2 regions of the Bacillus sp. LLTC93 genome follow, and region 1 is predicted to be linked to the other one. Evidence: riboswitches for the same ligand, from Rfam matches in the RefSeq annotation. Region 1 holds a riboswitch; the other holds the start of a gene.

Region 1 (11,663 bases):
TAAAAGTGCTGAATACCAGTGTGGTTCTCGCGAAAAGAGATGACGGTAAGGAAATCATCGTAATGGGTAAGGCGATTGGGTTTAAAAATAAGCAAGGCAGTCTTATTCAAGAGTCTGATATTCAAAAGATTTATGTGCTAGAAGATCAAAGCACGTCTAATGACTTAGCTGAGCTTATGAGGGAGACCCCAGAGGAATTTTTAATCATGACGGATGAAATTATATCCTATGCGAAGCGCCGTTTATCTACACACCTAAATGAGCATCTTTATATTTCTTTAACCGATCACCTTTTTATGGCTACGAAGCGCTTTAAGGAAAATTTAACGATACAAAATCGCCTGCTGTGGGAAGTAAAGAAATTTTACCCCGAAGAATTCAGTATTGGTATGCATGCGCTAGAGCTGATAGAAAAACAATTAGGTATTCAGTTGCCTGAAGAAGAAGCGGCGAATATTGCATTTCATTTAGTAAATGCACAGCAGACCAAAGATAATTTGAATCAAATCGTGATGATGACCAATATGGTCAAAGACATTTTAAATATTATCAAAATGCATTATAAGATTGACATTCCAACAGATACGATTAATTATTCCAGGTTTTTAACACATTTACAGTTCTTTGTTCAACGTTTACTTGAGAACAAAATGCTCAAAACAGATGATCACGATCTAATGGATCAGATCATGAGGAAGTATCCTGAAGAAGTAAAATGTGTGGAGAAAATCGAGAAATATATTAAAACAAATGTGGATTACACGATATCCAATGACGAAAAAATGTACTTAATTATTCATGTCAATCGAGTTGTTCAAAGAAATAACGCATAATCTTGAGGAGGAAGAAACATGTCTAATCAAATCAGGAAATTTCCAGAAGGATTTTTATGGGGTGGCGCCATCGCAGCAAACCAAGCAGAAGGTGCATGGAATGTAGATGGGAAAGGGCTATCGACTGCTGATGTGGCGATCTTTAAAAAAGGTGTCAGTAAGTCTGACTATAAAAAGCACAATAAAGTGGATGAAGAACAAATTCAGCAAGCGATGTGTGCAGATACCGCTGAAGGTTATCCGAAACGAAGGGGTGTAGACTTTTATCATCGCTATCCTGAAGATATGGCGCTGTTCAAAGAGATGGGGTTGAAGACGTTACGTGTTTCGATTGCATGGACACGTATTTTCCCAAACGGTGATGAAGAAGAGCCAAATGAGGCGGGATTATTGTTTTACGATCGTTTATTCGATGCAATGAAGGAACATGATATTGAACCACTCGTTACGTTATCTCATTATGAAATGCCGCTATATTTAGTGAATCAATATGGAGGATGGTCTCATCGCATTGTCGTTGATTTCTTTGTGAAATTTAGTCGAGTGGTATTTGATCGATACAAAGATAAAGTCAAGTATTGGCTGACTTTCAATGAAATTGATAGCATTGTTCGACATCCATTTACAAGTGGTGGAATCGTTTCAGAGCGCTTTGACAATGTAGAGCAGGCTGTTTATCAAGCGCTGCATCATCAATTTGTTGCAAGTGCTTTGGCAGTTAAATCTTGTCATGAAATGATCCCGGGGGCAAAAATAGGGTGTATGCTGACGAAATTAACAACGTATCCGTATTCCTGTAATCCAAAAGATGTTCTAAAGGCATCAAAGAACAATCAGTTCAATATGTTCTTCACAGATGTACAGGTGCGCGGAGAGTATCCACGTTTTATACATCGACTGTTCAAAGAAAAAAACATTCACATTGAGAAACAGCTAGGAGATGACGAGTTATTAAAGGTTCATACCGTCGATTTTATTTCTTTTAGTTATTACAATTCACTTGTTGCTACTGAAAACAGTGAAGGGATGGAAACGGTCAGCGGCAATACAATAGGTGGCGTGAAAAATCCTTATTTAGAAGTGAGTGAATGGGGTTGGCAGATCGACCCGATTGGCATTCGCATCTCTTTAAATGACTTATACGATCGCTATCAAATACCACTTTTTATAGTTGAGAATGGGTTAGGTGCATACGATAAGGTGGAAGATGGAAAGATCAATGATGATTATCGTATTAGCTATCATGAGCAGCATTTCCAGCAGATGCTGGAAGCCATTGAGGATGGAGTCGAATTAATAGGTTACACCAGCTGGGGAATTCTGGATTTAATTAGTTACTCGTCATCTGAAATGGATAAGCGATATGGGTTTATCCATGTTGATCAAGATAACGATGGAAACGGAACATTAAATCGAACACCTAAGAAAAGTTTTTACTGGTACCAGAATGTGATTCGTCAAAATGGACTGGAAATGAAGGAATAGATGTGTCAGAAATCTTTTAAGGAGTGGTGTATACCCACTCCTATTTTTTATTGATGAATGTTTCAGCTCGTAAAAGAAAAGATATAAATATGGATATGCATTTCCCTAAAATTTAAGCAATTCACTATCATTACCTTTCACATTCATATAAAATAAGAGCTAGTGAAAAATTGAAGAGATGCTTGATAAATGAAGGACATGTAAGCTGTGAGCTGTATGAGATGATAGATGTTTGCACGTGAAGGTTGCGAAGCGGTTTCTCCTCACACATGAGATCTTGTAAGCGTAACCATTATTTGTCACTTCATTGAGATGGTGTTGAGGAGTGTGTCAGCATGAGGAATCCGTATGTGAAAACGGCTTCTAGTCTTTATATGAATTATTTTTTATTAGGTATGGTCAATATTATATTGGCTTCAAATATGCCATTTTTAATCAAGCAGTTAGATACCAATAGTGCGGGAATTAGTTATATGATCTCGGCACTCGGCATTGGCAGGGTGCTCACGTATGGTCTATCAGGCGTGCTGTCAGATCAGTTTGGCCGAAAGCCGGTGATTTTGGTTTCAGGTGTGCTGATGGCGGTGTTCCTCATCGGGATCCCATTGTCTCCAAATTATCAAATCGCCTTTGCGTTTGCGATTTTGGCAGGGGTAGCGAATTCAGCGATGGATGCAGGAACGTATCCAGCCTTAATGGAGGCTTTTCCGCAAAACTCGGGCTCTGCGAATGTGATGGTGAAGGCTTTTATTTCGATTGGGGCGACCATTCTGCCACTGGCTATTTTCTTATTAGCGGAGCATGATTTGTTTTATGGAATTGCGTTTTTTGTTCCTGCTCTGATCTATCTGGTGAATGTCTTGATGCTCTGGACATTGCCATTTCCGAATCATCGCAAAGTAGAGCAAGTCCAAGTGACGGAGCATGATGGACTTCCGCGCTTCTCGTCAGAGCCTACATTTTGGAGAGAAGGGGTCGCACTCATTGTAATCAGCTTTACGTCAAATGGTCTTTATGCCTTGCCGCAAATTTGGCTTCCTACGTACGGTGAGGCCATATTGGGGATGGCTTCTGGCAGTGCAGTGAAACTGCTTAGTTACTATAGCATGGGTGGTTTGCTGTCTGTCTTATTGCTCGCATTTCTTTTACGCCGCTTTGTCCGTCCGGTGACCGTACTGCTGATCTATCCAATCATTACACTGGCTTCTATCTGTGTGCTATTGGTCGTGAAATCCCCAGTCTTAGGAACCATCAATGCATTTGTATTGGGATTTTCAACAGCCGGTGTCTTCCAGCTGACGTTAACAGTGATGGCTGAGTTCTTTTGGAAGAACAAAGGAACGATGACAGGAATTATCTCAACAGCCGGCGGGGTATCGGCTATTGTCATCCCGGTCGTAACAGGATTGATTGAAAGCCACTCGACCATTTTACAAATCTTTATGTTCGATGCGGTTGTGGCTGTCGTGGCGATTATCGGTGCGATGTATATTCTGTATCGATACCGTCAAATCATGATACATGAATAAAAAAAAAGACGACCTCCGCTCAGGAAGTCGTCTTTTTTTGTTTAGAAACGGTCGTTTTCAAAAAGAATCTGTTTCACTTGATCAACTGGCATATCTTCACCAGTAAAGAGTTTGTATGCAAGAGCACCTTGCCATAGCATCATGCCAAGACCGTTAATGGTTTTTGCGCCAGCTTCCTGTGCTTGAGCAAGGAGCTTTGTTTTTTGCGGGTTGTACACGACATCTGTCACGATTAAATCTTTACGCAATACATCAAGCGTATCATCGATGATGCTGAGTTGATCTAATGGTTTCATACCAAGGCTTGTCCCATTTGCTAAGATCGCACTTTCAGCGACTTCACGACGGAAAGCTTCTTTGTCTTCAAGTGGGAAAATGTTTGCTTTGACACCGAATGATTTCATTTCTTCGTTAATGTACGTCACATTTTCTTCAGCTTGAACAAAGTATTGATCATTGCGAGCGAAAATACTAATTTCACGAATACCAGATTGTGCAAGTTGAATCGCAATCGGAGTAGCGGCACCGCCTGAACCAACCAGTGTCACCTTTTGTCCCGCTAATTCAACGCCATGCTCAATCAAGTTTCTCACATAGCCAAGACCATCTGTGTTGTAGCCAATTAGCTTGCCATCTTTGTTCACGACGGTGTTACTTGCGCGAGTATATCTGGCAGAATCGTCTAGTTCGTCTAAGTAATCCAATACTTTCATTTTGTTTGGCATGGATACGTTAAATCCAGTTGCACCCATCGCTTTCATTCCGTTTACTGCTGCTTCTAGTTCATCATTTCCTACTTCAAATGCTAAGTAAGCATAGTTGATGCCTGTTAATGTATAGCCAAGGTTATGCATCCGTGGTGAAAGGCTGTGTCCAATTGGTGTAGCAAGAAGACCGACTAATTTTGTTTTTCCATCAATATTACGTTCATGTATGTTTGTCATCGATTGACATCTCCTTTAATTATCTAAATAATTTTTTCATACGTCCAAGAACAAAGACTGCTAACAATACGCTAATGACCGCAATGATCATATCGAAAAATAACGTCATTTTAATATCGTACGTGCTGACCAACCCACTTGTAATGAGTGGCACAAGAATAAACGCTGAGCTTGCTGCAATGTTGACGTATGATGAAGCCGTTGCTTTGTTTGTAGGGAATAATTTCATCATAATACTCATGGCCAGCTGGAAGATTCCTGCTGTAAATAATCCTAAGAAAAAGGTGCTGACAATCACAATGCCGTATGTTTCAATTTGGAATAATGCAAGCATCGCAAGAAATGCTCCAATTGGATAAATGATTGCCACCATAATAGGTGAAATGAATTTATCTAATACGATCGAAAGCAATAGAACAGACACAAGTGCACCAATACTAAAATAAGAAAGAAGCTGTGTCGCTTGTTCTGTGCCAAGCCCAATCAATTTCAACCCAAGTTGTGGAAGCCACGTTTGCCATACGACAAACAATGCAGTAGACGTGAACCCCATGAGCACAACAGCTAAGCCTTCACCAATCATTTTAGGTTCTTCCTTCAATTGCTCCTGTACTGGAAGATCATCTGGTGAAGAGACTTGCTTATGGTTGGGGAACGGCATAAAGACTAAGTAAATCCCTACGAGTAAATAAAGAAGTCCTAGCCCAAAGAACGCCCAGCCCCAGAAGATGTCATGTGCAATAAGGAACGCCAAGATAAATGGAAGAACAGTCGCTCCAATTGAAACGGATGCCTTCACTAAAACAGAAGCTGAACTTGCCTTTTTAGGAAACGATTCTGTCAAAGCAGGATATGTTCCCGAATCAAGTAATGAGTTTGCAATCCCAGCAGAAATCGCAAAGATAAATGCCAGTGTATAACTCGTTGTTGTTGGAATACCGATTAAGAATAATAAATAAAGAAAGTTTCCTGTAATAATGACAGGCTTACGTCCCCAGCGGTCTGCTAACCGGCCTGAGAAAAAGAGAGCAACCAGTTTACCAATTCCGATCGCCGATACAAGCAAGCTGATTTTCGGAATATCCACATGGTAGCGTTCAGATAAGCTGTCCATGTTGGATGCCACAATAATATTGATCATGCCGAGCATGAAGTAGTTTAAATACATGCCAAGTGACGATTTAATATAAGGATTTTTCATGTTCCCACTCCTATATTTGAAACCCCTTTAGGGTCAAATTCTTTGTACACCCTTTGTTATTTCCTTAAAAGTAAATAATATTATGCCCATCACAACACCCCTTGTGTGATTGATGAAAAAATAATGAATATTCATCTGTTCTTCAATTAAGTACATCGTTCTACTATAAATATAAAAAATAATAACAGTCTTAATAAGAAAGTGGATCTTCATGATTTGATCAGAATCAGAAATGATCAATTTTAACTGTTGTTGAATAAAAATAACGATCTGATGAGATGGGTATAACGATATACTAAAAGAAGCAACGAGATAAATATACTCCTGCGTTTTAAATGTGTCAAGTTTATGACTTTGTGATTTAAAAAAATAAAAATGAAATAAAGAAATGGTTGACTTGATCAATAAAAAAAGAGAATTGCTGCACGCAATTCTCCCTTTCATGATGATGTAGAGGTTTCTCTAATATGAAGTTGAGGCTTTAAGATCACTCGCTGTAGCTCTTCATCCTGCTCGTTCATTTTTTGATATAAAAGGTTCGCTGCTTTTACCCCGATGGATCGTGGGAATGATGAGACAGTGGTGAGCGGCGGGTGATATAGCTCCGCTTCAGGGATGTTATCGAATCCAACAACATCAATGTCTTCACCAGGCTTGATGTCACGAGCTGCCAGTTCCTGAATGACCCCAAACGCGACTAAGTCACTAAAGCAAAAAATAGCAGTAGGAGGCTCAGGCTGGTCGATGACTTGGGTAAGGGCTTCTTTCCCGCCTTCACGAGTAGGTACCATATCGATAATAAGAGATTCATCAATCGTCAGGTTCGCCTCATCATGGGCTCTTTTGAATCCTTTCATGCGTTCAATCCAAGTCGATGAGGATTTGATGCCGCCTAAAAAGGCAATACGTCGATGTCCTTTTTGAAGAAGGTGATGTACCGCCATCCAAGTGCCTTGTTCATAATCAGCGCCGACATAGTCACAATGCACATCCGCTAATTCACGGTTTGCCAGTACTTTTGGGGTGCGAATTTGATTTAACTGTTTGACCGTCCGAGTTGAGCTTTTCGAAGCTAGGTTTAAAATAATCCCGCCAACTCGGTGCTCTATCATTGTAGAAATGAGCCGTTCCTGCTTATCGACACTGTCAAAGGTTGTACCAAGTAAAACGGTATAGCCAAGTGATTCAAGTGTGGTTTGCACGCCGATTAAAAACTCAGAAATAAAGGTATTTGAAATATCCGTGACGATAACACCGACAATATTGGAGCTTTTTGACCGCATGTTTGCAGCAACGCGGTCGTACACGTATCCTAAATCCTCCATGGATTGCAGTACTTTTTTTCGAGTGGCTTCAGAGATTCTAGGATTGTTTCGAACAACGAGTGAGGCCGTTGAGGTCGAGACACCGGCATGCCGGGCGACTTCCTGTAATGTGACACGTTGTTTGTTCAATTTTTTCATTTGTCTTCACCAACTTCAAAGGATTGCCTAACTTGGTTCATGATCAAGATGGATTTCTCCATCAAACGAGCCGAACATTCTTTGTTTTATTATACCTTAATCAGGTGTGTTGATGAAGTGATGTCATCTTACGTCAGATAGGGAGGGAATAAAATCTTAAAAGATTACCATTGACAGCTTTCTTCTAGAGGCGTAAAATATAAAATTATTCAGAAATAGCAACATTTAAAGTAAATAACGAAGGCTATGATTGCTGTGGGTCACACTATGGCAGGAGCAGCTTCTGGAGAGACCGCATGTATGTGCGGCGCCGAAGGGTTCACAATCTCAGGCAAAAGGACAGAAGAGTACGAAATATTGTATTTGTGATGCATGGATGATGCCATGTATTGCTTTTCTCTATTTTGCTATTCTTTTATGACCATGAGATTGGAGCGCATCCAATCTCTTTTTTTATGGACTTTTTGAAGGTTCATTATATCAGTATAATATCGTCTCGTAGGAGGGCGTTGAAATTGGCACAACAAGAGTTAAAGCGAGATTTATCAAACCGCCATGTTCAATTGATTGCAATTGGCGGAACCATCGGAACAGGGCTGTTTTTAGGCTCTGGAAAGGCCATTCAATTGGCAGGTCCGTCGATCATTTTTGCCTATTTAATTGTCGGAATGGCCATCTTTTTTGTCATGAGGGCACTTGGAGAATTGCTCTTATCAAGGGCGGGCTATCAGTCATTAACCGATATTGCAGAGGACTATCTTGGCCCATGGGCTTCCTTTGTGACAGGGTGGACGTATTGGTTTTGCTGGATTATGACAGCGATGGCTGATGTCATTGCGGTCGGTGTGTATGTGCAGTATTGGTTTGACATTCCACAATGGATTCCTGCAATCATTTGTTTGTTGATTTTACTAGGGTTCAATTTATTAACGGTGAAGCTTTTTGGAGAAATGGAATTTTGGTTTGCACTGATTAAAGTCATTACGATTCTACTGTTAATTGGCGTAGGGATTGTCCTATTAATCATTGGATTTCAAACAGATGCCGGGCCTGTGACGGTCACGAATCTTTGGTCACATGGCGGGTTATTTCCAAATGGTGTCACAGGCTTCTTATTGTCATTCCAGATGGTGATTTTTGCGTATGTGGGAGTTGAACTTGTCGGTGTTTCCGCAGCAGAAACAGCAAACCCTCAAAAAAACATTCCGTCTGCGATTAATAAAATTCCATTAAGAATTCTATTTTTCTATGTGGGTGCCATCTTTGTATTACTATGTATCAACCCATGGACCGAGCTCAGTGCATCAGAAAGCCCTTTTGTGAAAACCTTTGGACTGATTGGTATACCAGTAGCAGCAGGGCTTATTAACTTTGTCGTCCTGACTTCTGCGGCTTCCGCTTGTAATAGCGGCATGTTCTCGACGAGCCGTATTTTGTATAATCTCAGTCATCAAAAGCAGGGACCATCTTCCTTTGGCCGTCTAAATAAGCACGCTGTCCCAAGCAATGCACTATTTGTTTCAACGATTGTGGTATCGGTCGGGGCTCTTTTAAGCAAGCTGATTCCCGAACAAGCCTTTGGCATTGTCACAACAATCAGTGCCATTTGTTTCATTTGGGTATGGAGTATTATTCTCATTTGTCATTTGAAATATAAGAAGACTCGGCCTGAACTGCATGAGGCATCTACTTTTAAAGCGCCATTCACTCCTTTTGTGAATATCGTTGTCCTTGTGCTATTTGCGGCCATTCTTGTCATTATGCTATTCGCTGACGCAACACGCCCAGCACTGCTATTGACACCCGTATGGTTCGGATTCCTATTCTTCATTTATGCACGAAAGAAACGCCGTTCAGCATAATGGACGTATAAAGCACAGCCTTTTCAAATGGCTGTGCTTTTGCTTATTTACCGATTTCTAATTTTCAACATATAATATGCATTTAAAATGATTAAAACAAGTCCAATGACGATAATGGAGAAGAGCTGAGAGTGATTGGCTCCGAGGGAATACAAAATCATAATAAACATGGCACCAGTCAATAAAATATTCATCATTTGATAGGTATGAAATAGCCCGTCGAGCATCACATGTTTTTCACCTTCGTCAGAAATAGCGAGCAGTTTTTTGCCATAATCCTTGTCGGATGGACTTGGTAGATTGCGATTCGGATAGACGAGTTTTAGGACAGAGATCGCCGTATAAGAAAGGATAATGGTGATCAAAAATAAAGCAGCATTTACAACAATCAGCCAGATTGGTTGCTCGGTTACAATGGCCATTCCAATAGCAACAATGGATAAAATCGTACTCACGGTATTGGCTAACGTTAAATCAGTAAAAGTTCGGTACTGCTTTGCCTCGAGTTCATCCTCCTCATCACCAGACACGGAAAGAGAGACTCTTTTCTTCATACGTGAAATTCCTGAAAAACAATAAATAATGAATAGGATCGTCAAGCCAGTGATCACAAGCGTTGCTTCAAACGCAGCATCTAGAAGTGCCAACTCAAATTCGGCCGCCAGCAAACAGTAAGCGCCGAGAAAGCCAAGGAGAGCACCTAAGAGCATTTTATATACAGTTTTCATGTGAGTTCATCCTCCTCGAATAGAAAAATACGTTCAATGGGTTCCTGAAAAATGCGTGAAAGCTTAACAGCGAGCAAGAGAGACGGCATTAATTCATCTCGTTCCATTAAGCTGATGGTCTGACGAGAAACCTTTGCACGCTTTGCAAGCTCAGTTTGGTTCAAACCATCACGTGCACGAAGCTCTTTTAGCCGATTTTTCATTCTGTCACCTCAACTTTGATCGAAATCTTTCCTTGATTGTAAAGCATGATATTCATTTTGACAAGTAAAGTTGTCAAAATGATAAAAATAATTGTCAGAAAGATCATCTTTATTCAAAAGGTGAACAATGATACGCTAAAGGAAAGAGAAACAGAAAACAGGTGAGGCCCGTGTTTATTGATCAATTAAAAAATGACTTACATCAATCACAGCCGTTGTTTATTGGAGAAGAGACAGCGTTTAAAGCGGCAGTCCTTGTCCCTTTGGTGCAAGTAAACGGAGAATGGCATATATTATTTGAGGTACGATCGCTAACCATGAGAAAACAGCCTGGTGATATTAGTTTCCCTGGAGGCAAACTCGACGGTGGTGAAACAGCACAAGAAGCTGCACTGCGCGAAACACATGAAGAACTAGGCATTCCGCCTGAATCAGTCGAGATCCTTGGGCAGCTCAGCCCTTACATTGCTTCTCCATCCTTCGTGGTCTATCCATATGTCGGCATCATTGATGAGCAAAAGGTAAAGCACTCGTTTAATCAAGAGGAAGTGGAGGAGACCTTTACTGTACCTTTATCATGGCTCAGCCAATATGAGCCGTACTTACATCATGTGTCCGTTCAGCCAACACCAGCTGAGGATTTCCCCTATGAAAAAATCATGAATGGTGAGAAGTACCGCTGGGGAAGTCGTTCGATGGAGGAATGGTTTTATGATTATGAAAACTACACCATTTGGGGATTAACAGCCCGTATATTAAAGCATTTTGTGACCGTTGCGAAAAGAAATTCCTAGAGAATCGCTCTCTAGGAATTTGTTGTATCCAGACGTTCTTTCGCTGTTTGTTTTCCTTTACCAATTGGAATAGGAGCTCTCGCTTGGCTCAGTCCGTAGGAAGGCATGTTCACGTAGACAGATTCATACGAGCCGGCTTGAACTTGATACGTTTCATGATAAATGCCCACTGCGTCATTGGTCCGTGCTCTTTGGTTAAATGCCTTCCAAGCCGCCAAATGCTTTTCCATCTTGGCATAGGCAAGGAGGTCATCTGTTGACTTCCAATATTGGATCATGGCTGTATTGCGTAAGCCGAAGTAATTTTCTGTCCCGAGGAAACCAAGCTCGTCTTGATGGGTATACAGTTCTTTGATCATGCCAGGCATCGCCATGAACACAGGCAGCCATTGGTGGATGGCCCAGCGTTTGTTGATCCTCATTCCGATGATGAACACAACAATCGAGTCAGAATTGTCTGTTGTAAACCTGCCAGCACGTATGTCTTTTTTCATTCGTTCACCCTTCTTTCTTCATCTGTTCATATGTTTCCACGCACCAATCAATTCCTGCTTGAGCCACTCTTTTTCCATAATCTAAAGTAAACAGCCAGTACTTCGCATCAGCTTCATCTGGATAGAG
Region 2 (11,663 bases), on a different contig from region 1:
GCAGATGAGCGGGAACTGGTGATGGATTGGAAGACCCGTGAAATCATGAAATGGACAATCCCTGATTAGCCAGTGTATAAAACCATACTCTTCCTGGTAACACTTTAAGGAAGAAGAGGTGAATGTTCGTTGAAAACAAATGACTATGTAAAATATATGACGCAGGAAATCATTAAATATATGAATACACCACGTGACGAAAGGAAGGAACATAAACAAGAAAAGATGGAAACAAAACCGCCATTTTCACAGCGTTTATTTGGTGTTCTGCCGTTTGGCTTTTCCATGATGCTAAAAAAACGACATCGACATCGACAAAAGTAAAAAGCCGCCAGCAGGCGGTTTTTTTATGCCACTTTAGCTGTATTCTTCAACGACAATGACTTTATTGACCTTGTTTGAGTAAGGGTTATAGGAAATGGTGACAAATACCCCAAATTCTTTGGCGTGATCTTTTAACGTAATATGATACTGTTTCACAGATTCTTTTTCCCGGTGCCTGTCCCATACTTTTTGTTTAAATAAGACTTGTGCTAACGGATATCTTTTCTTTGCTTCCTTGACAGCTCTTGTTTCCCATTGATCTGTGGCAGTAGTGAACCCTCTCGCTTCCACAGGTTTGGCGTCTTGTATGACAGGCCCCAACAGTAAACTGAGCATGATCATGATTTTTCCATAGTTCACTTAACATCACCTCACCAGTTATTATCCTGACCAAATCCTACACTTTTATGTAAATTTTTAAGAAGTACAAATGTCACGGAAAAAAATATAGAATATGGCGAAAGAATGAGAAAATGGAAGAATTTTCTCGCAAGAGTTCTTGTTTAAGAACAAAATGGACTAATTTGGCGTTTTGGGTTTTATAGGTATTTCCTTATACTGAGTGTAATCGTTCTCTTTAAAGAACATCCGTCCGAGGAGTTGAAAGAATGAATCAGTCGCTCTTTGTACTCTTTAGTGCCATTTGTTTGATTTTTACGTCTCTTCTTATCACACCTACTAACGCTTCTTTTAACGATGTCGAGCAAACAAACTTTGTCATGAACACGTGTGGAGATTTTGAACAGACAGATCAGCATTGTCAGCCAAAGAAATGGGATAGAAGTGATTTAAAGCTCATAGATCAAACGATAATTGAAGGAACAGTCTGTGCGCCTCAAAAGCTAAGCATGACATTAAAAAATATTGGACAACCCATAGCACACTCTGAATGGAAGTGGGAATTACACAAAGTAGAAAGTGATCAGAAACCATTACAAAATGGTCATATTCTTGAAAAGGGCTCTATACAACACCTTTCATCAGAAGAAACGACGACTGTTACAACAGATAAAGCAAAAACGAATGGAATCTATGCATTTAAAATCTATTTTCCTAAAGGATTTGGTGCATCTGAAAAAACATTCTTTTGGTCTAAACAAATGCAGCTCTCAAGCTGTCAAGAAAAGATATCTTAAATGAAGCTGTCTACTGAATGAAAAAATGATATGTGAAGGGGAGATGGGACATGAAAAAATGGATGAAAATGTCTGGGAGTATTCTTTACGTAATGGTTTTCACGATGATGATTGCATGTATTATTGTCGTGTTGTCATCAAGAACAACAGGTGGAGATCCTCAGATTTTCGGTTATCAATTCAAGCAAGTATTATCTGGTTCAATGGAACCGGAATTTTCGACTGGGTCGCTCATTGTAGTAAAACAAGTGACCTCACCTGAGACGCTCAAAAAAGGAGATATTATCACTTTTCAAACGAAGCAAGACAAGTCCTTTGTGACTCACCGAATTGTTGGGGTAAAAGGAAAAGGGACAAATAAAGCCTTTGAGACCAAAGGAGACCACAATATGTATCAAGACGGTACGCTGGTAAAAGCGGATCAAGTGGTTGCGCAGTATACGGGAACGAACATCCCTTATGCAGGAAAACTTCTTTCGTATGCCGGAACTTCGGCTGGAACCGCTTTGCTGCTGATTATACCAGGTGTGATGCTGCTTGTTTACTCAACAATTCATTTTGTGGGCGCTGCGAAACATCGAAGACACACGGCTGATTTACATATGTCAGAGAAGCAAGCTTAAATTTTCGTTTGTAACCTAATTAGGTTTCAATAAAACAATTTATTAGGGGGTTCATTCATGGCAATGAAAAAATCAATTCGTTTAGGTGTATTATCAGGGGCATTAGGACTTGCTTTAATTGGCGGGGGAACATGGGCGGCGTTTAATGATGTAGAAAAGGCAAACGCGGTCTACTCGACAGGAGAGCTGAATTTATCTGCAAAAGAGAACTCTGGTGCCATCAACCTTGCGAACTTAAAACCTGGTGACCGAATAAAGAAAGAATTTAATTTTGAAAATAAGGGGTCGCTTGCGATTAATCAAGTGCTGATGAGTCTTGATTATAGCCAGTTTAAAGATGGAACCTCTGCGAAGAATGGCGATAAGAATACAGCTGAAGAATTCCTCAGCCAGTTTCAGGTGAGTGTTCTTACGGTTGGAGCCGAAGGTGGAAATGGTTATCCGAAAAATATTATTTTAGACCATGCAAACTTGCTTGACCTGCATCTATTAACGTCAAAACAGGATCAGACCGCATTTGAAAAGCTTCGTCATGCCGTCGATGAGAAGTTTTTACATGAAAGTGGTAAAATTAATGTAGCAACCGTTGATGGAACAGCGGCTCCAGAGTATGACGGCATTCCAAAGAATCCGTTTGATTACGATAAAATGGAAATGATCATTGAATTTGTCAATGACCAGACGAAGGATAAAGCTGGTCACTATATCCAAAATAAATACCAAGGCGATGCGATTCAAATTGATCTTTCCTTCGAAGCGACTCAGTGGAATGGTTTAACGATCAATCCCAAAAAGCATACGGATGAAAAAGGCTACGTGAAAGAAAACGAAAAAGCACACAGCGAAGATAAAAAATAAAGCCAGTCTTTAGACTGATATCTAGTTCTGCATAGCAATTGGAGGAGTATGCGCTAAAACGTGCGCTTTACTCCTCTTCTTGCTTTTTTTTCCAGATTTGATAATCTAAAAATTCACGAAATTGCTTTTTCGAAACCCCTGATGTCATTGCATCTCGAACTAGTTTTTCCCATTCACTATCTAATTGACCATCGTATTCGGTTTCATCTTTTTCGTGTAACAGTGTATGAACCGAGACGTCCAGAACAGCGGAGATTTTTTCAAGAAATTGAATGGAGGGGTTTGTTTGCAAGTTTCTTTCTATTGAGCTTAAATAAGACTTCGCTACCCCAGCCTTTTCGGCCAGTTCTGATAGTGAGTAGCCTTTTTCATTGCGGTATTGTTTAATACGCTGGCCAATCAATGTCATCACCTTCCTTTCGATATTATAGCACATTCAGAAAGGTTTGATAGAATGACTTCTTACCATAGGGGGAGACTCAGAGGACTTTTCGCTTGATTTGAGAAAATGACGGACTTCTTCAACTGTTAGTCCTGCTTTGCGAGCTTCGCGTAATAATTGAACCCATTCACTGTCTAATACTTTCGTTTTCTTTTCCATACAAATACCCTCCTAAAATACTGAATCGTGTATTTCAGGCACTTAACGCATTAAATGGAAAGACACAGGTGGTAAGACCTCATAGATTGCTTGCGTCATGTTTCCGCCCAATACAAACAGACAAACTTTGCTTTTGACTGATCGAAAATTGTATGTCACATGAAGGGGAGGGGGACTCGTGAGTCAGCCTCCTCTTTTTTGCTGTAAGTAAAAAAGCCCGCCATTTTCAATCGTAAGACTGATTTTTGGTTCGTATAAAGTTTTAAGTGCTTGTCTTTCTATTTCATATTCTACAGATGTGTCTGAAGTCCCTTCATAAAATTGGTTTAAAAGTTCCGAGTCTTCCTTCCACTTTTGAACAGCCCTCACCGCCCAATCGTCCGGCTCCTCATGGGCATAATGCTTCATCAGGCTATAGAGCCGTTTGACGCCGCTTTCTGGCTTAATCATTGTACTCATCGTAAAGCAATAATCAGGAATTTGAGATGACAGCTCACGGGCTTCCAGCTTTTCTTGAAATTGTTCTATGACTTCTCCTCGTATCAGATGAAGCCCAAGTGATAGCAGCTTATCCTTTTTACGGTCTGCCAGATAGGATATTTTCACATTGAGACCAAGCCATGGCTCCAGTGCGATTTGGTTGTTGTTGAGCGGCTTCACTCTTTCATAGAGCCGGATAAATCGGCCCTGCTGTTTAACAGCCTCGAATATTTGAAATAAACGAGGGGAGCCGAAGTGGACAAATTCACCTTCGACCGCATCACCGGCTTTTTTTTGATCGGTGATTAAGGTCAATTGCCGTGGCTCAGGTACACCTCCTGTTTTTTCAAGCCAGTGCCAATAAAAAGGGCGGTTCATAATCAATTTATCCATTTGAATTGTCAGTTGTACTGTCATATGTCCTGCACTTTCTTCTAATATGTCGCATTGATTCGCCTGAAAGAAACGGAGAAGAAATGTGTGAATGTCACGCTGCTCCATTGATCAACTCTCCTTTATGAGCCTTGCTGCCTTTTTTCTAAAAGCGGTGTTTGTGCTTCTGTTAAATAGGAAGCAAACTGAGTTAATTTCTTTTTCATGTCTCCGTCAGATTCGTGCTGAAAGAGAATATGATGCAATTCTGTTTCGGCCTCTTGGATATCAATTCGCGTTAAAATATCATCTAGATCGCCAATGACATTTTCAAATAGCTGAATTTTTTCATATAAAAGCTTCAAAATATGCTCTTCGACTGTTCCGTTCGTTGCCATATTGTAAATGTGGACATCCCGTTCTTGGCCAAGGCGATGAATACGTCCAATTCTCTGTTCTAGACGCATTGGATTCCACGGAAGGTCGTAGTTGATGATCTGGTTACAAAACTGAAGGTTAATCCCTTCGCCGCCGGCTTCTGTAGCAATTAACACTTGAGCCCGTTCTCTAAATAAATCTTTCATCCAGTCTTTTTTGCTCCGCTTAAAGCCGCCTCGAAAAGGAACCGAGCTAATGCCGTTTTGCTGAAGAAACCATTGTAAATAAATTTGTGTCGCACGATATTCAGTGAAAATAATGACCTTCTCATTTAACTGCTGAATGAGTTTGACGACTTCCAGCGCCTTTGAATTTTGCTCAACTTGATTGATTTTCTCCATGATTTGCGCAATGGCAGAAGATCCTAGAATGTGTTTTTCTTCTTCCTGCATTTTTTTGATCGTCATATAGACCGCCTCGCGGCTTGAGCAGCATTCTCGTTCCAAGGTCATGATTGAAAACATGTGCTTTGTATAAGATGGATTCTCTTTCAGCTTACAAATTTCATCATATAACGCTTGCTCTGTCGGAGAGAAATGAATGGAGATCGTTTTGACATGCCGTTTTGACCACTCGATGCCTGTGTCTTGTCTTCGGTTACGAATCATCACTTTATTGACTAGCTGTTTCAATCGATCATGGTCTTCAAGCTGCAAGTCCTTTTTGGCAAAAACATCTTTAAACTGATGTTCATTGCCTAGGTGGCCAGGCTTCAGAAGGGAAACGAGATTGAAAATTTCTCCGATTCGGTTTTGAATAGGCGTAGCTGTCAGCAGCAGGCAGAACTTTTTGTTTAGATTTCTCACAAATTCATAGTTTTTCGTTTTATTGTTTTTTAGTTTGTGTGCTTCATCAATAATGACCATATCGTAGGCGATTGATAAAATCGTGTCTCGATGCGGCTGTCTTTTGGCTGTATCAATTGAGGAAACCACGACGTCACACTGCTCCCATACATAGCTCTTTTTTTGTTCGACAGCATCAATGTAAAATTTCGTCCGCAGCTCCTGCACCCATTGAGACACAAGGGAGGCGGGGACGAGAATGAGAATCTTTTTGGCAAGTCCACGAATCATGTATTCTTTGATAATGAGTCCTGCTTCTACAGTTTTCCCAAGTCCCACTTCATCTGCTAAAATGGCTTTCCCGTTCATCTCTTCTACGACTCTTCTAGCCACTTCGAGCTGGTGCTTTAAAGGAGTGAATGCAGGCAGGTGTGCGGGAGCTTGCAAACCCTCGAATGAATCAATTGCTGTGACTTTCTGAACCTGCGTCGCTAATCGGTACATATCCCAGTTCGCCCAGGGACCGTCTGCTGAAAGCCGCTGCTGAAATTCACTTGCCCATTCCTGATCAAAAATCGTTTGAATATTCAATGTCATCGCCTGCCTTTCTAATTAGTTTGTGATAAAATCGTTCTGTTTTTAAACGCTTCATTTTTTAAGGGGTCTTTAAAAGACTATATATTTCAATAAAAGCGAACGATATTGAACATTTATTTTAAAAATGTTAATGATTTTTCTGTTGCTCTTGATCCGTTTCTAATGGTAGGATGTTGGTAAGTGATATAGAAAATAAGTCACCCATTTTGATAGTATGTCCAATAAATGTGAAGAATATGAGCGGATGATGGTATGGGGAGAGACTTGGCGGTTATTTAGCACTGGCAGGCGCCGAAGGAGCAAGCTGAATTGATTCAGTGAATCTCTCAGGCAAAAGTACTCTTACCGGACGCAACTCTGGAGAGTGTTTGCTCATTGTTTTTTAGCAAACCACCAAAGGGGAAAACGCACAATGATGTTGTGCTGTAAACTTTCAGGTGCAAGGACAGAGACTTCTTTTTGATAAAAGGGAGCTCTCTGTCCTTTTTTGCTGTGATTTTTTTCTGAAAATTCAGCTTGTGGTCTGCACTGTAAGAAAAAAGGGGGAAACGATTGATGTTGAAACGAACACCGCTTTTTCATGCGTATGAAATGTTTGGCGCAAAAACCATTGACTTCGGGGGCTGGGAATTACCTGTCCAATTTTCTTCCATTAAAGAAGAACATGAAGCTGTTCGAACAAAAGCAGGGCTTTTTGATGTGTCTCACATGGGTGAGGTGGAAGTCAAAGGGCAAGATGCCCTTCCTTTTTTACAAAGGCTATTAACCAATGATCTGTCTAAGCTGACGGATGGTAAGGCACTATATACAGCTATGTGTTATGAAGATGGCGGGACAGTGGATGACCTGCTCGTCTATCAAAAAGAAAAGAACAACTATTTGCTTGTCATTAATGCATCAAATATCGAAAAAGATGTGGATTGGCTGCTCCAGCATCAAGGGGAGGATGATGTATTGATCAAGAATGTCTCTGATCAAATCGCCTTGCTAGCACTTCAAGGACCTCTTGCTGCTGACATCATCAAGGATGTGGCGGACGAAGAGGTGACATCTCTCAAGCCATTTACGTTTTTATCACAAGCTGAGGTCGCTCAAAAAGAGGTGCTTGTTTCAAGAACCGGCTACACAGGAGAAGACGGCTTTGAAATCTACTGCCAGTCAGAAGATGCCGTTCACATTTGGTCGGCTTTATTAGAAGCGGGCCAGCCTAAAGGGTTAATACCGTGCGGGCTCGGTGCACGTGACACCTTAAGATTTGAAGCTAGACTGCCGCTTTATGGTCAGGAGCTCACAAAGGATATTTCCCCATTAGAGGGCGGGATTGGTTTTGCTGTCAAAACGGATAAAGAAGTCCATTTTATTGGGAAAGACGCGCTCAAAAAGCAAAAAGAAGAAGGAGCGAAGCGAAAGCTTGTCGGCATTGAAATGATTGATAAAGGGATTCCGCGAACAGACTATCCGGTCTTTTCAGGAGAGAAGCAGATTGGAATTGTCACAACGGGCACACAATCTCCAACGTTCAAGAAAAATGTCGGGCTTGTTCTGATCGAAACATCAGAGGCGCAGCTTCAGGCAGAAGTGGAAGTACAAATTCGTAAAAAACGTCTAAAAGCCAAAATCGTCGCCACACCATTTTATAAAAGAGCCAAATAACGAGGGGGAATAGAGGATGAAGCACAGGTATTTGCCGCAAACCGAGCAAGATCAAAGAGAAATGCTGGATGTCATTGGCGTTCAGTCGATTGATGAGCTTTTTTCAGATATCCCAGAGAAAGTAAGATTCAAAGGAGCATACAACATCAAAGAAGCCGCATCCGAAACACAGCTTGTGCGGGAATTATCTCTCTTAGCTGCAAAGAATAAGGATACTGTTTCCTATGCATCGTTTCTTGGTGCTGGTGTGTATGATCATTATCAGCCTGTCATTGTCGATCACGTCATCTCACGTTCTGAATTTTATACAGCGTATACACCTTATCAGCCCGAGATTTCGCAAGGCGAATTGCAGGCGATCTTTGAATTTCAAACGATGATTGCTGAGCTGACCGGCATGGATCTTGCCAACTCCTCGATGTATGATGGCGGAACCGCATTAGCTGAAGCGGGGATGCTGGCTGCAGGGCATACAAAGAAGAAAAAGATTGTGGTCTCTGAGACGGTTCATCCTGAATCAAGAGCGGTGCTGAAAACATATGCCAAAGGACAGCATATTGAAGTAGTCGAGGTACCTGCGCGAAAAGGACAGACGGATATAGCTGCATTAGAAGCGGCCGTCTGCGACGAAACAGCAGCTGTTCTTGTACAATATCCAAACTTTTTCGGTGTAGTAGAACCGTTAAAAGAGATTGAACCGATTGCACATAAAGGAAAGAGCCTGTTCATTGTCTCAAGTAATCCGCTTGCACTCGGCTTACTGACGCCGCCAGGAAAACTTGGGGCAGATATTGTCGTTGGTGATGCACAGCCGTTTGGTATTCCGGCTGCATTTGGCGGACCTCATTGTGGGTATTTTGCCGTGACGAAAAAATTAATGCGAAAAGTGCCAGGGCGCTTAGTCGGACAAACAGAAGATGAGAATGGCGTTCGTGGATTTGTGCTGACCCTTCAAGCACGTGAACAGCACATTCGAAGAGATAAAGCGACGTCAAATATTTGTTCGAATCAGGCATTAAATGCGTTAGCCGCTTCTGTTGCGATGACGGCGCTGGGAAAAACAGGTATAAAAGAAATCGCCTATCAAAACGTGCAAAAAGCCCATTATGCCAAGATGCAGGCGGAAAAACAAGGGCTCCAGGCTGATGTAGAAGGTGCCCATTTTAATGAATTTGTGATCAAGTTAAATGAGCCTGTGAAAGAGGTCAATAAACGATTGCTTGAAAAAGGGATCATCGGTGGCTATGACCTAGGGAGAGATTACCCAGAGCTTCAGCAGCACATGCTTGTAGCCGTGACAGAGCTAAGAACAAAAGAAGAAATTGATACGTTCATCAAGGAATTGGGGGATCGCCATGAATAAACAAGATCAGCCGCTTATTTTTGAATTATCCAAAGAAGGAAGAATTGGTTATAGCCTGCCTGATTTAGATGTACCTGAACAGGAGCTCCCAGCTCTATTTGATGAAACGTACATCCGTCATGAGGATGCTGAGCTTCCGGAAGTATCTGAGCTTGATATCATGCGTCATTATACGGCACTATCAAGACGTAATCATGGAGTTGATTCCGGATTTTACCCTCTTGGCTCTTGTACGATGAAATATAATCCAAAGATTAACGAAAAGGTCGCACGCCTTGCAGGCTTCTCGCAAATTCATCCACTCCAAGAAGCAGACACTGTGCAAGGAGCATTAGAATTACTTTATGACCTAGGTGACCATCTTGAAGAAATCACAGGGATGGACGCGGTGACATTACAGCCTGCGGCAGGAGCACATGGCGAATGGACAGGACTCATGATGATTCGTGCGTACCATGAAGCGAGAGGAGATCATAAACGAACAAAAGTCATCGTGCCGGATTCTGCTCATGGAACGAATCCGGCATCTGCGACAGTGGCTGGGTTTGAAACGATTACCGTCGCATCTGATGAAAATGGGCTTGTTGATTTAGAGGATTTACGCCGTGTTGTCAATGAAGAAACAGCTGCGCTTATGCTGACAAACCCGAATACACTCGGCCTTTTTGAAGAAAACATTTTAGAAATGGCTGAAATCGTTCACGGGGCTGGCGGTAAGCTTTATTATGACGGTGCGAACTTGAATGCTGTTTTAAGCAGAGCAAGACCAGGGGATATGGGATTTGATGTGGTTCACTTAAATCTTCATAAAACATTTACAGGTCCACACGGAGGCGGAGGTCCTGGTTCAGGTCCAGTTGGCGTGAAAAAGGATTTGATTCCATACTTGCCAAAGCCAGTGCTTGTGAAGAAAGAAGGTCGTTATTCCTTTGATTACGATCGCCCAGAATCCATTGGCCGTGTGAAACCGTTCTATGGCAACTTTGGCATCAATGTCAGAGCTTATGCGTATATCCGCTCTATGGGACCAGACGGCTTAAAGGCTGTGACTGATAATGCGGTGTTAAATGCGAACTATATGATGCGCCGCTTATGTGCTCATTACGATTTGCCATTTGATCGTCATTGTAAACATGAATTTGTCCTTTCAGGTAAACGTCAGAAGAAACTAGGTGTGCGGACACTTGATATTGCCAAACGATTACTTGATTTTGGCTATCATCCGCCAACGATCTATTTCCCGCTGAATGTAGAGGAATGTATCATGATTGAACCAACTGAAACAGAATCAAAAGAAACACTTGATGCATTCATTGAAGCGATGATTCAAATTGCAAAAGAAGCAGAAGAGAATCCAGAAGTGGTGCAGGAAGCACCGCATACAACGGTTGTCAAACGAATGGACGAAACAAAGGCTGCACGGAATCCAGTTCTTGTGTTTGAGAGAAAATAAAAAAGACTCAAAGGGGGCGGCTAGCTCCCAGAGTCTTTTTTATTAGTTTTTCGTTTTGATGCGGCCGCCCCATTTTTTAAAGCCGCCCTTTAAATTATAAATCTCACGACAGCCGTTTTTACGTAAAGTTTGGGCTGCTTTCCCGCTTCTCAAATTATTTTGGCAATAGAGATAAACAGGCTTGTCAGGACGTATTTCATTTTTTCGCTGCTTTAGTTGTGAAAGGGGGATGTTTCTTGCCCCTAAAATATGTCCGCCTTCAAACTCATTTGGCTCTCTCACATCAATGAGTTGAGCTTTGCGGTAACCTTTAATGAATTCTTCTTCCGTCAGCGTTTTCATAATGCGCTGCTGATAAATGTAGCTGCCGATGGAATAAAGAACGAAAAGTCCACAAAGTGAGAGGACGATATAGTTGAATATTGGCAATACGACTCGACTCCTTCTTGAGCATCAGCACAGTGGTCTGTCTGATGGTACGTTTTAGACAAATACTATTATAGTAAAGCAAAAGAAACTTGTCATCATAAATGGTCAGAATTATTTTCAATTCCTTCCCTATTTGATAGACTGATGAAGAGAGAAAATCGGTGGTCACCACCATCATCTAACATTGACTACGTAAAAGAGAAGGGATTTTTATATGCAAAAAGAGAAATGGTGTTTCATTGATACAGGAAACCAAGACCCTGCCTTTAACATGGCAATGGACGAAGCCTTGCTTTATTGGCATAGTGAGAAGCTCATCCCGCCTGTGATCCGTTTTTATGGGTGGGATCCGGCAACATTGTCTGTTGGATATTTTCAGCATGTTGAAAAAGAAATTAACATGGAAGCGGTCAAGCGCTATGGTCTCGGATTTGTCCGCAGACCAACAGGCGGGCGGGGGGTTCTTCATGATCAGGAGCTGACCTACAGCGTCATTGTGTCAGAGGAGCATCCAGAAATGCCAGCGACAGTGACTGAGGCGTACCGCGTCA

The links. Region 1 has a riboswitch for glycine ahead of C6W18_RS17690 (amino acid permease). Riboswitches for the same ligand answer to the same signal wherever they lie in the genome.
Region 2: it holds a riboswitch for glycine, as region 1 does, so the genes downstream of both, gcvT (glycine cleavage system aminomethyltransferase GcvT) here and C6W18_RS17690 (amino acid permease) in region 1, are expected to answer to the same signal.

Annotation. Positions count from the first base shown of each region.
Region 1 is NZ_PVME01000008.1:82,843-94,505, reverse strand. It holds gene licT (BglG family transcription antiterminator LicT) at 1-833, shown strand, start outside; gene C6W18_RS17720 (glycoside hydrolase family 1 protein) at 852-2,318, shown strand; gene C6W18_RS17715 (MFS transporter) at 2,654-3,847, shown strand; gene C6W18_RS17710 (quinate/shikimate dehydrogenase) at 3,889-4,791, opposite strand; gene C6W18_RS17705 (MFS transporter) at 4,811-5,992, opposite strand; gene C6W18_RS17695 (LacI family DNA-binding transcriptional regulator) at 6,433-7,455, opposite strand; glycine riboswitch at 7,729-7,808, shown strand; gene C6W18_RS17690 (amino acid permease) at 7,971-9,317, shown strand; gene C6W18_RS17685 (DUF3169 family protein) at 9,365-10,045, opposite strand; gene C6W18_RS17680 (helix-turn-helix transcriptional regulator) at 10,042-10,248, opposite strand; gene C6W18_RS17675 (NUDIX hydrolase) at 10,419-11,042, shown strand; gene C6W18_RS17670 (DUF4188 domain-containing protein) at 11,054-11,536, opposite strand; gene C6W18_RS17665 (PadR family transcriptional regulator) at 11,541-11,663, opposite strand, start outside.
Region 2 is NZ_PVME01000001.1:519,190-530,852, reverse strand. It holds gene C6W18_RS02845 (competence type IV pilus minor pilin ComGG) at 1-69, shown strand, start outside; gene C6W18_RS02840 (YqzE family protein) at 130-324, shown strand; gene C6W18_RS02835 (DUF3889 domain-containing protein) at 358-666, opposite strand; gene tapA (amyloid fiber anchoring/assembly protein TapA) at 933-1,460, shown strand; gene sipW (signal peptidase I SipW) at 1,511-2,083, shown strand; gene tasA (biofilm matrix protein TasA) at 2,141-2,941, shown strand; gene sinR (transcriptional regulator SinR) at 3,009-3,344, opposite strand; gene C6W18_RS02810 (anti-repressor SinI family protein) at 3,378-3,542, opposite strand; gene C6W18_RS02805 (YqhG family protein) at 3,726-4,523, opposite strand; gene C6W18_RS02800 (DEAD/DEAH box helicase) at 4,538-6,208, opposite strand; glycine riboswitch at 6,459-6,566, shown strand; glycine riboswitch at 6,570-6,665, shown strand; gene gcvT (glycine cleavage system aminomethyltransferase GcvT) at 6,770-7,867, shown strand; gene gcvPA (aminomethyl-transferring glycine dehydrogenase subunit GcvPA) at 7,884-9,230, shown strand; gene gcvPB (aminomethyl-transferring glycine dehydrogenase subunit GcvPB) at 9,223-10,683, shown strand; gene C6W18_RS02780 (rhodanese-like domain-containing protein) at 10,726-11,106, opposite strand; gene C6W18_RS02775 (lipoate--protein ligase family protein) at 11,327-11,663, shown strand, end outside.